Linked DNA regions of Cohaesibacter sp. ES.047. The protein of the gene in region 2 interacts with the protein of the main gene of each other region in a pairwise test. Links are inferred from orthologs where the notes say so. Each region holds a gene or a part of one and is shown on either strand. Other genes may lie near its edges.

Evidence for each region. Proteins that work in one complex are often made in the same cells at the same time.
Region 1: the proteins of CPH65_RS20295 (region 2) and CPH65_RS23010 interact in binary tests that used the Escherichia coli proteins (3 or more experiments, as listed by UniProt). The link is inferred for Cohaesibacter sp. ES.047 from one-to-one orthologs.

Annotation. Positions count from the first base shown.
Region 1 is NZ_LT907844.1:4,953,908-4,957,860, reverse strand. What follows is about bases 1,235-3,953. They hold CPH65_RS23010 (2Fe-2S iron-sulfur cluster-binding protein), read left to right. Parts: upstream 1,235-2,293; coding sequence 2,294-2,614; downstream 2,615-3,953. Other genes in these bases: CPH65_RS23000 (MFS transporter), read right to left, coding at 3,364-3,953; CPH65_RS23005 (class I SAM-dependent methyltransferase), read left to right, coding at 2,716-3,363; CPH65_RS23015 (Hpt domain-containing protein), read left to right, coding at 1,837-2,175; CPH65_RS23020 (hypothetical protein), read right to left, coding at 1,235-1,302. Outside these bases: more of CPH65_RS23020, read right to left, coding at 1-1,234. UniProt on the Escherichia coli protein: Ferredoxin are iron-sulfur proteins that transfer electrons in a wide variety of metabolic reactions. Although the function of this ferredoxin is unknown it is probable that it has a role as a cellular electron transfer protein.
Region 2 is NZ_LT907844.1:4,427,682-4,433,019, forward strand. What follows is about bases 1,127-3,996. They hold CPH65_RS20295 (iron-sulfur cluster assembly accessory protein), read right to left. Parts: upstream 2,820-3,996; coding sequence 2,433-2,819; downstream 1,127-2,432. Other genes in these bases: CPH65_RS20290 (GGDEF domain-containing protein), read left to right, coding at 1,333-2,334; CPH65_RS20300 (SUF system Fe-S cluster assembly protein), read right to left, coding at 2,903-3,292; CPH65_RS20305 (cysteine desulfurase), read right to left, coding at 3,350-3,996. Outside these bases: CPH65_RS20285 (DEAD/DEAH box helicase), read left to right, coding at 1-949; more of CPH65_RS20305, read right to left, coding at 3,997-4,597; Fe-S cluster assembly protein SufD, read right to left, coding at 4,655-5,338. UniProt on the Escherichia coli protein: Is able to transfer iron-sulfur clusters to apo-ferredoxin. Multiple cycles of [2Fe2S] cluster formation and transfer are observed, suggesting that IscA acts catalytically.

The DNA.
Region 1 (3,953 bases), 530 kb from region 2 along the record:
GCCGCCGGTGGAGGCAAGGTTCGCGGTGACTTCCGAGCCGATGGAGCGCAGGTTTGTATTGAGGCCCTCGCCAACTTCGGCGACATTCTGGGCCACGATGTTGCCCGTGTCGGACAGGGTCATCGTCAGTTCCTGACCGGCACCGACAAAGCGTTCGGTGACTTCATTGCCAATGCTGGCCAGTTGGCTGGTCAGATCACTACCGGTGATTTCAAGCTTTTGCGAAATGTCGTTGCCCGACATGCTCAGCTGGTTGGTGATGCTTTGCCCGGCGTCGCTAAGGGACTCGGTGACGTTGGAGCCGGTCGAAGACAGGCGTTCAACCAGATCGGAGCCGCGGTTGGACAGCACATTGACCATGGTCTCGCCAGCATTGGCAAGAGCGATGGTGATCTGCTCGCCTTTTTCTGCCAGCGACAGGGTCACACGGGAGCCAGCTTCCGACACGCTCTTGGAAATGGAATCGCTGGTGGTGGTGAGTTCATCGGTGAGGCTGGTGTGGGCACCCGAGATCGAGGCGCGAACCCGTTCGGAGTTCGTCACGATTGCCTCGCGCTGGGTAATCAGTTCCTCGATCAGCGAGCGAATGCGCAGTTCGTTTTCGGAATAGGCACGCTCCAGAGAGGAAACTTCGTTGTGCACCATCACTTCGAGTTCGGACGCGCGGGCGAGTGCCCGTTCGATGCCGTCACTCATGGAGGCGACTTCGCGGCGGATCGCCTGCCCGACATTGACGACGGATTCCTTGGCCACATTCTCCGGCTCAACCATACGCATGGCGACCTCGGTCATGGCATAGGAAACCTGGCGCATCTCATGGGAGCGCACGACGATGTAGGCCATCATAAAGAACAGCACCACTGGCAGCACGATGCCCGCGATGGTGGCAAGCGCCGCTGGTGTCTCCAGGATACCCTGAAAACCGCCTGAGGCGATTTCCGGACCGAAGCCATAATAGAAAGACAAGCTCCCCATAGCGATCCAGATTGCTGACAGGATGGTTGCGAACCAGTATGGAGCAGAGCTTACCGGTTGCTGAAGGGCCTGCAACATGTGGCCGACTGTCCGGGTGTCATCATTGGCTGGGCGCGGCTTGTTCTTGCCGCGACTATCGGATCGCGATGTCGTCAGGTCGCCCCTTGAGCTTCGGTCGTCGGCTGAACGGTCGCGAAATTCGCCCTCATCGCCGGATTTCGGTTCCAGATTTTCATCTGTTACGTCGAAATCCAGTTTCAAAGCATCTTCAACCGCCGACAGCGCCGCTTCTGTCGGATCCTGGATCTTTGGAGACTTTCTTGACATGTCTGTACCAGCCTTGTCTTACTCTATACTCGTCATGCAGCCGTTTTCATCTCACCTGCTAAGGTGAGGGGTGCCTCTTGAAAACAGCCAAGCCACCCTGACGGGCCATGAAATTCCTTCGAAATCGCCAATAGCGTCAGGCCCGCGTTCCGGCTTGGTCCATTGTCCAGAAGCCGATTGTTTGGTGGGGTCTGTCACAGTCGTTTTGAGCGTTCGATATATCGGTCTGCATCGTACTAGCTGTGGAAGTGCTAGGGAACAATAATTTTCCGTGGCTTGCTTCAATTTGTTAACCAAATCTGTTCACCACGCTGATTCCCTTTTTGGACCACTTTCGCAAGAGCAGGGTAAGTGATGGAAAAATATAATTGAATCCTGATAGCACATGAACGTGTGCAGGCCCTTAACAGGACTGCAAAATTGAGTCCGGAAATCTATCCCCGCACTGGTCAAAAGCGGCGATTATGGTTAACAAAAGCAGCCGGCTTTTGACGAGGAACGATTCTGCGCCGGGTGCTGAGGGGAGAACAAACGATGGCTGAAGCAGATGGTGACGTGATCGATCTATCGCATCTTGATCGCCAAACCATGGGGGATGTGTCCCTCCAGGTTGAGGTTCTCAAACTCTTCGCCCAGCAGATACAAGGCAAGGCCGAGGGACTGGATGCAGGGCGTTCGGATCTACGTGATTTCGCGCATAGCATCAAGGGAGCCGCCCGCGGGATCGGTGCCTTGCGCGTGGCAAGAGCCGCCGAAGCGCTGGAACAGTGTGAGGGAGATGCCGCCGCGTTGATCGAAGCTCTCAAACAAGAGATGAGGCTGGCTGTTGTTGAGGTCGAGACGATTTTGGCAGCCCGTGGTGCGGGTGTGTGATACGCGATTACACTTTGGGACCGACATGGTGCAATCCGTAACTTTGCCTTGACAGCAAATTGCTTTATAGCGAAGCAGGGAATTGATCGAACAGACCAGATTGAGAAGAGCAAGACAGATGGCAAAGATTACCTATGTGGCGCATGATGGAGCCAAGTATGAAGTGGATGCCCCCGCAGGCATGTCCGTGATGGAAGCTGCCGTGAAGAATGGCGTTCCGGGCATTGAGGCTGAATGCGGCGGTGCCTGTTCCTGCGCCACTTGCCATGTCTATGTGGATGAGGCCTGGACCGAGAAGACGGGCGACCCGCAGGCCATGGAAGAAGATATGCTGGATTTTGCGCAGGATGCCAACGAGACCAGCCGTCTGTCCTGCCAGATCGTCATGCGCGAGGATCTGGACGGTCTGGTTGTCAAAATTCCAGAATTTCAGGCCTGATTGTTGTTTCTGAAGACAGCCCCGGACGATCCGGGGCTTGTCGAAGTGGCATTTCGTGCCTATTTCTTTTAAATTCGAAAGTTTGAATTTAAGGGGGCGGAATGACGGAAAGCTGTGCGACCTGCAGGCCAGAGCGAAGCAAAGCCCGCCTGATGCCATTTGGCGTTCATGTGGTGTGCGGCCTTCCTGTGGTGACGCGTCAGCGGCAGAAGATCGTACCAATGGCCTTTGGGGATGTGGTCGAGATCGGCTTCGGCTCGGGCCTCAATCTTCCTCACTATGACAGCAGCAACGTGCGCCATGTGATCGGCGTCAATCCCGATGACGGCTTGCCTCAGCTTGGTCGGCGCGCGATAGATCGGCATGAGGTGTCAGCCGAGTTGCTGGTCGAGAGCGCCGAGGCGATGTCCCTGCCATCTCAAAACGCGGACTCGGTGGTCGTCACTTATTCCCTTTGTTCCATTCCCGATGTCGAGGCGGCTCTCGGTGAGGCGCGCCGGATTCTCAAGCCGCATGGGCGTTTGTTCTTTTGCGAGCATGGGCGTTCTCCATCCGCCCACGTGGCAAAATGGCAGGATCGGCTGACGCCGCCATGGCGTGCGGTTGCTGCGGGATGCCATCTCAACCGGGACACGGGCGCCTTGCTGCGTGATGCGGGATTTGCGCTCGAGCAGCATGACGTGTTCGATCTGGGTCTGGGCACACGCATTCTGGGCACGCACCATATGGGCGTTGCCACGGTGCGCTGACTATTCTGCGGCCTGTGGTGCGCCTGTGTGACGACCGACCCATTCGTTGCCTTCCACGGGATCACGCGGCACCAGTCGGGCGAGCACCAGAGACCCAAAGGCCATGGCTGCTCCGATATAGAAAACAGCCGAAGGATTGACCAGCCAGATCAGCCCGAACAGGGCCGGAATGACCACGGCTGCAATGTGGTTGATGGTGAAGGCCACACCTGCAGTCGGTGCGATGTCTGTCGGATCGGCGATTTTCTGGAAGTAGGTCTTCATGGCAATCGCCATGGCAAAGAAGGCATGGTCGATGACGTAGAGGCCCGCTGCGATCCAAGGGTTTGTGACCAGCGCGTAGCTGACAAAGACAATGATCAGCCCGATATATTCGATGGTCAACATCCGCCGTTCGCCAAACTTACCGATGAACTTGCCGATGTAGGGTGCGCAGACCAGGTTGAACAGGCAATTGATGATGAAGAGCGCGGAAATCTCGTCTACTTCATAGCCGAAGCGCTGGACCATCATGAAGCCGGCAAACACGGTGAAGATCTGTCGGCGGGCACCACCCATGAAAGTGAGCGCATAATAGAGCCAATAGCGCG
Region 2 (5,338 bases):
CATGCCCAAGGAAATCCAGACCCTCACAGAGCAGTTTCTGCATAATCCTGTGCGGATCGAGGCGTCTCCTGCGGCATCAACCGCCAAGACGATCACCCAGCGCTTAATCGCCTCGGGCAACAAACCCTGGGACAAGCGCGAGACCTTGCGCTCGCAGATCGAAGGCGCGACCGATCTCAAAAACGCTATTGTCTTCTGCAACCGTAAGCGCGACGTGGCCACACTTCAGCGCTCGCTGTCCAAACACGGCTTCAACGCCGGCTCTCTGCATGGCGACATGGACCAGAGCTCGCGTATGGCGACGCTGGACGGCTTCAAGAATGGCACGATCAGCATTTTGGTTGCCAGCGATGTTGCTGCCCGAGGCCTCGACATCCCTACCGTGAGCCATGTTTTCAACTTCGATATGCCCACGCACGCCGAGGACTATGTCCACCGCATCGGTAGAACCGGACGCGCCGGACGCGAAGGGCTCGCAATCTCCATTGTGACCAAAGCCGACAGAAAATATGTCGATGCCATCGAGAAGCTGATCGATGAAAAGATCGAATGGCTCGGTGAAATGGACTTCACCTCGTCCGAAGGCGAAGACGACACGGCAGCGGATGCAAAACGCTCCCGCCGTGGTGGTCGGAGCAAAAAGGCCAAGAACGACGATCAATCGAACGATAATCGTCAGGCAAAGTCTGAGAACAAGCCCTCGCGGTCCAAACCCAAGCAGAGCGATAACGAACCTGCCAGCAAGCCGGACGTAGCGAAGGACCCCGCTCCCAGAAGCGAGACCAAACGGACAGCGCCCAGTCAGTCACGCGGCAACAACAATTCCCGCCGCAATCGGGATCGCGATGACAAGCAAGTGATCGGAATGGGCGATCATGTGCCAGCATTCCTGTTGCAGCCGATCCGGCCGCCCAAGAGCAGTTCCGAGGGTAGCGAAACAGCCGAATAGATTCAGCTGTTTCCCACCACACCTGCAAAAATTACCTATGGCTGCAAAATTCTGAGACACATTCGCGCTTTAGCCAGAAGATTTTTGCAAAAAAGAAGCAAAAATGTCGACTTTTCGATCAGAAAGTTCCCTACGCAAAATCGCAGAAATCATCGAAAATTTCTCAAGCCTTTGAAAATATGAGGAATTTTCGTTGTATTATCGAGCGTACAAAATCCCCCACTTAACGTCGTTTTAAGCCTTCATCGAATATTCTATTCGACATATTGGGGTAACGAGGGATCGTGTGCTAGCACACTAAGTCGATAGCGATGGAAAACGGCGACTATAAACGCACATACATTTACGGTGAGTCAGCTCTTGGCAATTTGAAGAAAAATCAAATGCCCGCTTATCCGCGCAATTATGAGATCTGGTACACCTATGCAGCCGGCTTCAACCGGGGCCTGAACAAGGCCATAAACGATATTCTGCGAGCCCATGGCACCATCACGCCAGGCCAACTCGACACGATTTATTCCGAACATCTTGCTCCCAACCGCCTCAACGATCGCATCGAGGAGGTCGGCGGCAAGATATCGACGGAACTGCGCTCCATTGTGCGCGAAGTCGAAGAATATGTCAGCACCGCAAGCAACTATGGTGATGCTCTTGTTGGTGCGTCGAAAAACCTGTCAATGACGGAAGACCGTCAGGTCATTCGCCAGATTGTCTCCGAGCTCATCAATGAAACCAAGGATGTGGAAGAGCAGAACCGCGCCTTGAGCGAACAGCTCGCAACTTCGCAGGCGCAAGTCGTGGAACTGCGTGAAACGCTCGATACCATCCGGTACGAGTCCCTCACCGACGATCTGACCACCCTTGCCAATCGCAAGCATTTTGATCGATCGCTGCAACAGGCCATGGAAGAAGCAGAACACACCGGTGATCCGCTGACACTTCTGATGACCGACATCGACCATTTCAAAAAGTTCAATGACACATTCGGACACCAGACAGGCGATCAGGTCCTGCGCCTCGTTGCGATCGCGGTGAAACAGAATGTGAAGGGTCAGGACATCCCCTGCCGTTATGGTGGCGAAGAATTTGCGGTCATCCTGCCCAAGACGAACCTGCGGCAGGCTCTAGCCGTGGCAGAAAATATCCGCAAGGCTGTGATGGCCAAGGAACTGATCAAGCGCTCTACCGGCGAAAATCTCGGCAGGATCACAATTTCCATTGGGTGTTCGAGCTACGCTCCGGGCGATTCGATTCAGGAAGTGATCGAGCGTGCCGACCAGTGTCTCTATGCAGCCAAACGCAGCGGGCGCAATCTGGTCAAGTGCGAAACCGATCCGGACGTGGATGTGCTGGAAACAGCCATCACCACGACAGGCGCGGCATAGTCCTGAAAGACAATGTGAAGACAAACAAAAAGCGGCCCGAGAGCCGCTTTTTTGTATTCGAATTTCTTCTCAAACTCTGGGTCTCAGCCTGATCCAACTCACTGCGCCGCCTTGAGCGCCTCAAGCTTGGATGGATCAACCGGCGTCAGCGACACCGACTCGCCACAGCCGCAAGCCGACGATTCATTGGGATTGTTGAAGGTAAAGCCCGTGCGGAACTTGCCCACCTCGTAGCCCATCTCCGTGCCGAGCAGAAAGAGAACGGCTTTCGGGTCAACAAAGACCGAAACCCCTTTCTCTTCGACCACATCATCGGCAGGATCGATATCCACGACTTTGTCCAGAACATATTCCATACCTGCGCAGCCACCATTTTTCACCCCGATGCGAATGCCCTTGATGGCAACGTCCGAGGATTCCATAATGGTCCGGATGCGCTCCGCTGCGTCATCACTGATGCTTAGTACGTTGAATTTGCCTGCCATTTCCAGCTTTCCTCAACGGTGCGAACAGTCGCACCATTTGTGTCTGTCGAGTTCATGTCTTGCTACTGTCCCTTGATATGGGGTCAGTACCAATTGATCGCAATCTTGGCTTCTTCACTCATGCGATCTGGAGTCCACGGCGGATCAAAAACCATATTGACGGTCACGAGCCCCACGCCAGCGACGGAACTCACCGCATTTTCTACCCAGCCGGGCATTTCACCCGCAACTGGACAGCCAGGGGCCGTGAGCGTCATGTCGACCTCGACATTGCGATCATCATCGATATCGACCCGGTAGATCAGGCCGATTTCATAGATGTCTGCCGGAATCTCCGGGTCATAAACCGTCTTCAGAGCCGCAATGATGTCTTGCGTCAAGCGCTCCAGTTCATCCGCAGGGATTCCCGCCGCCTGCTCAATGCTTGGCATATTCGGCTCGGCAAACTCGGTCTCTGGTTGGGTTTCACTCATCATCTCATATCCGTTTACTTCAGACGCATTCCAATAGGGATCCAGTCGCAACACTGATCAGCCAAAAAAGTCTCTTGCTTTCATCAAGGCCTCTGCAAGGGAATCCACTTCCTGCTTCGTATTGTAAAGACCAAACGACGCACGGCAAGTCGATGTGACACCAAAGCGTGTCATCAACGGCTGCGCACAGTGCGTCCCGGCCCTGACTGCAATGCCCGACCGGTCAATAACCATCGATATATCATGGGCATGAATTCCTTCCATTTCAAAGGAAACGATCGCACCCTTGTTCTTGGCCTGCCCGATGATCCGCAGAGAATTGATCGCGGAAAGTCGCTCGTGCGCATAGGCACACAGGTCGGCTTCATGGGCGGCAATGGCTTCGCGGCCTATCCCTTCCATATAGTCAAGGGCAACGCCCAATCCAATAGCCTGCACGATCGGAGGCGTTCCAGCCTCAAATTTATGCGGCACCTCGCCATAGGTCACACCATCAAGGGTCACGTCCTTGATCATCTCGCCCCCACCCATATAGGGCGGCATGGCATCAAGCAGCTCCATTTTGCCATAAAGCACGCCGATCCCGGAAGGGCCATAAAGCTTGTGGCCCGTGATGGCATAGAAGTCGGCATCCAGATCCTGCACATCAATCGGCATGTGAACAGCGCTCTGGCTGCCATCAACCAGCACCTTGGCTCCAGCCGCATGGGCCTTCTCGATGACCTCCTTGATCGGCACGATGGTCCCCAGCGCATTGGACATATGCGTGATGGCGACGATCTTGGTCTTCTCGCTGAGGAGCGCTTCGAACTCTTCCATCAGGAAGTTGCCCTCATCATCCACCGGCGCCCATTTGATGGTCACACCGAAGCGCTCGCGAAAGAAATTCCACGGCACGATGTTGGAATGATGCTCCATGATCGAGAGGATGATCTCATCCCCTTCTTTGAGCACCATGCCACCATAGGAACTGGCGACCAGATTGATCGCCTCGGTCGAGGACCGCGTGAAAACCAGATTGTTCACCGAAGGCGCATTGAGAAAGCGGCGCACTTTCTCGCGTGCCGCCTCGAAATTGTCTGTCGCCATATTGGAAAGGAAATGCAGCCCGCGATGCACATTGGCGTAGCCCTGAGAATAGCTCTCGGTAATCGCGTCAATCACCGCCCGAGGCTTCTGGGCCGACGCGCCGTTGTCCAGATACACAAGCGGCTTGCCATAAACCTCCCGCGACAGAATGGGAAAGTCTGCTCGAATGGCGTCGATATCATAAGCGGCCGCAGGGGCCAGTGCTGGTGACTGCATGATCCATCATCCTGAATTGGAAGCAGGACCGATCAAACGGTCCTGCATTTTGCACACTCAGTATTCCACGCCAAGACGCTCGGCTACATAGCCTTCCAGCGCTTCAACGAACTGTTCATTGGAGACATTCTCAATCGCTTCTGCAAGGAAGGCGAGAACGAGCATCTTCTTGGCATAGTCGGCCGGAATGCCGCGCGCCTTGAGATAGAAGAGCAGGTCTTCATCAAGCTCACCACACGTCGCACCATGGGCACAAATCACATCGTCAGCATAGATCTCCAGCTCGGGCTTGTTGTAGAAAGCCGCATCTTCGGACAGAAGAAGCGCCTGGCTCATCATTTGCCCGTCCGTTTTCTGAGCAATTTGGCGAACGATGATCTTGCCTTGGAACACGCCTTCGGCCTTGTCATCCATCACCGTGCGATACTGCTCCTTGGAATTGCAGTTGGGCACGGCATGATCGACAAACAGCGTGATATCACTGTGCTGGGTCCCATCAACGATGGTTGTCCCGAACAGCTCGGCATCACTGAATTCGCCTTCGAAGCGCACGAAGGCCTGAGAGCGAACGAACTTGCCACCGGTCGACATGGTGAAATGCTCGAACTTGCACTCGGCACCGAGGATCGCCGTCGTGGACCCGACGTGAATGGCGTCCGCTCCGTCATTGAGCATACGCATCACGTTGACATTCGCCCCGTCGGCGATGCGGTAGTCGATCGCGCTGTTGAGCTGATAGGC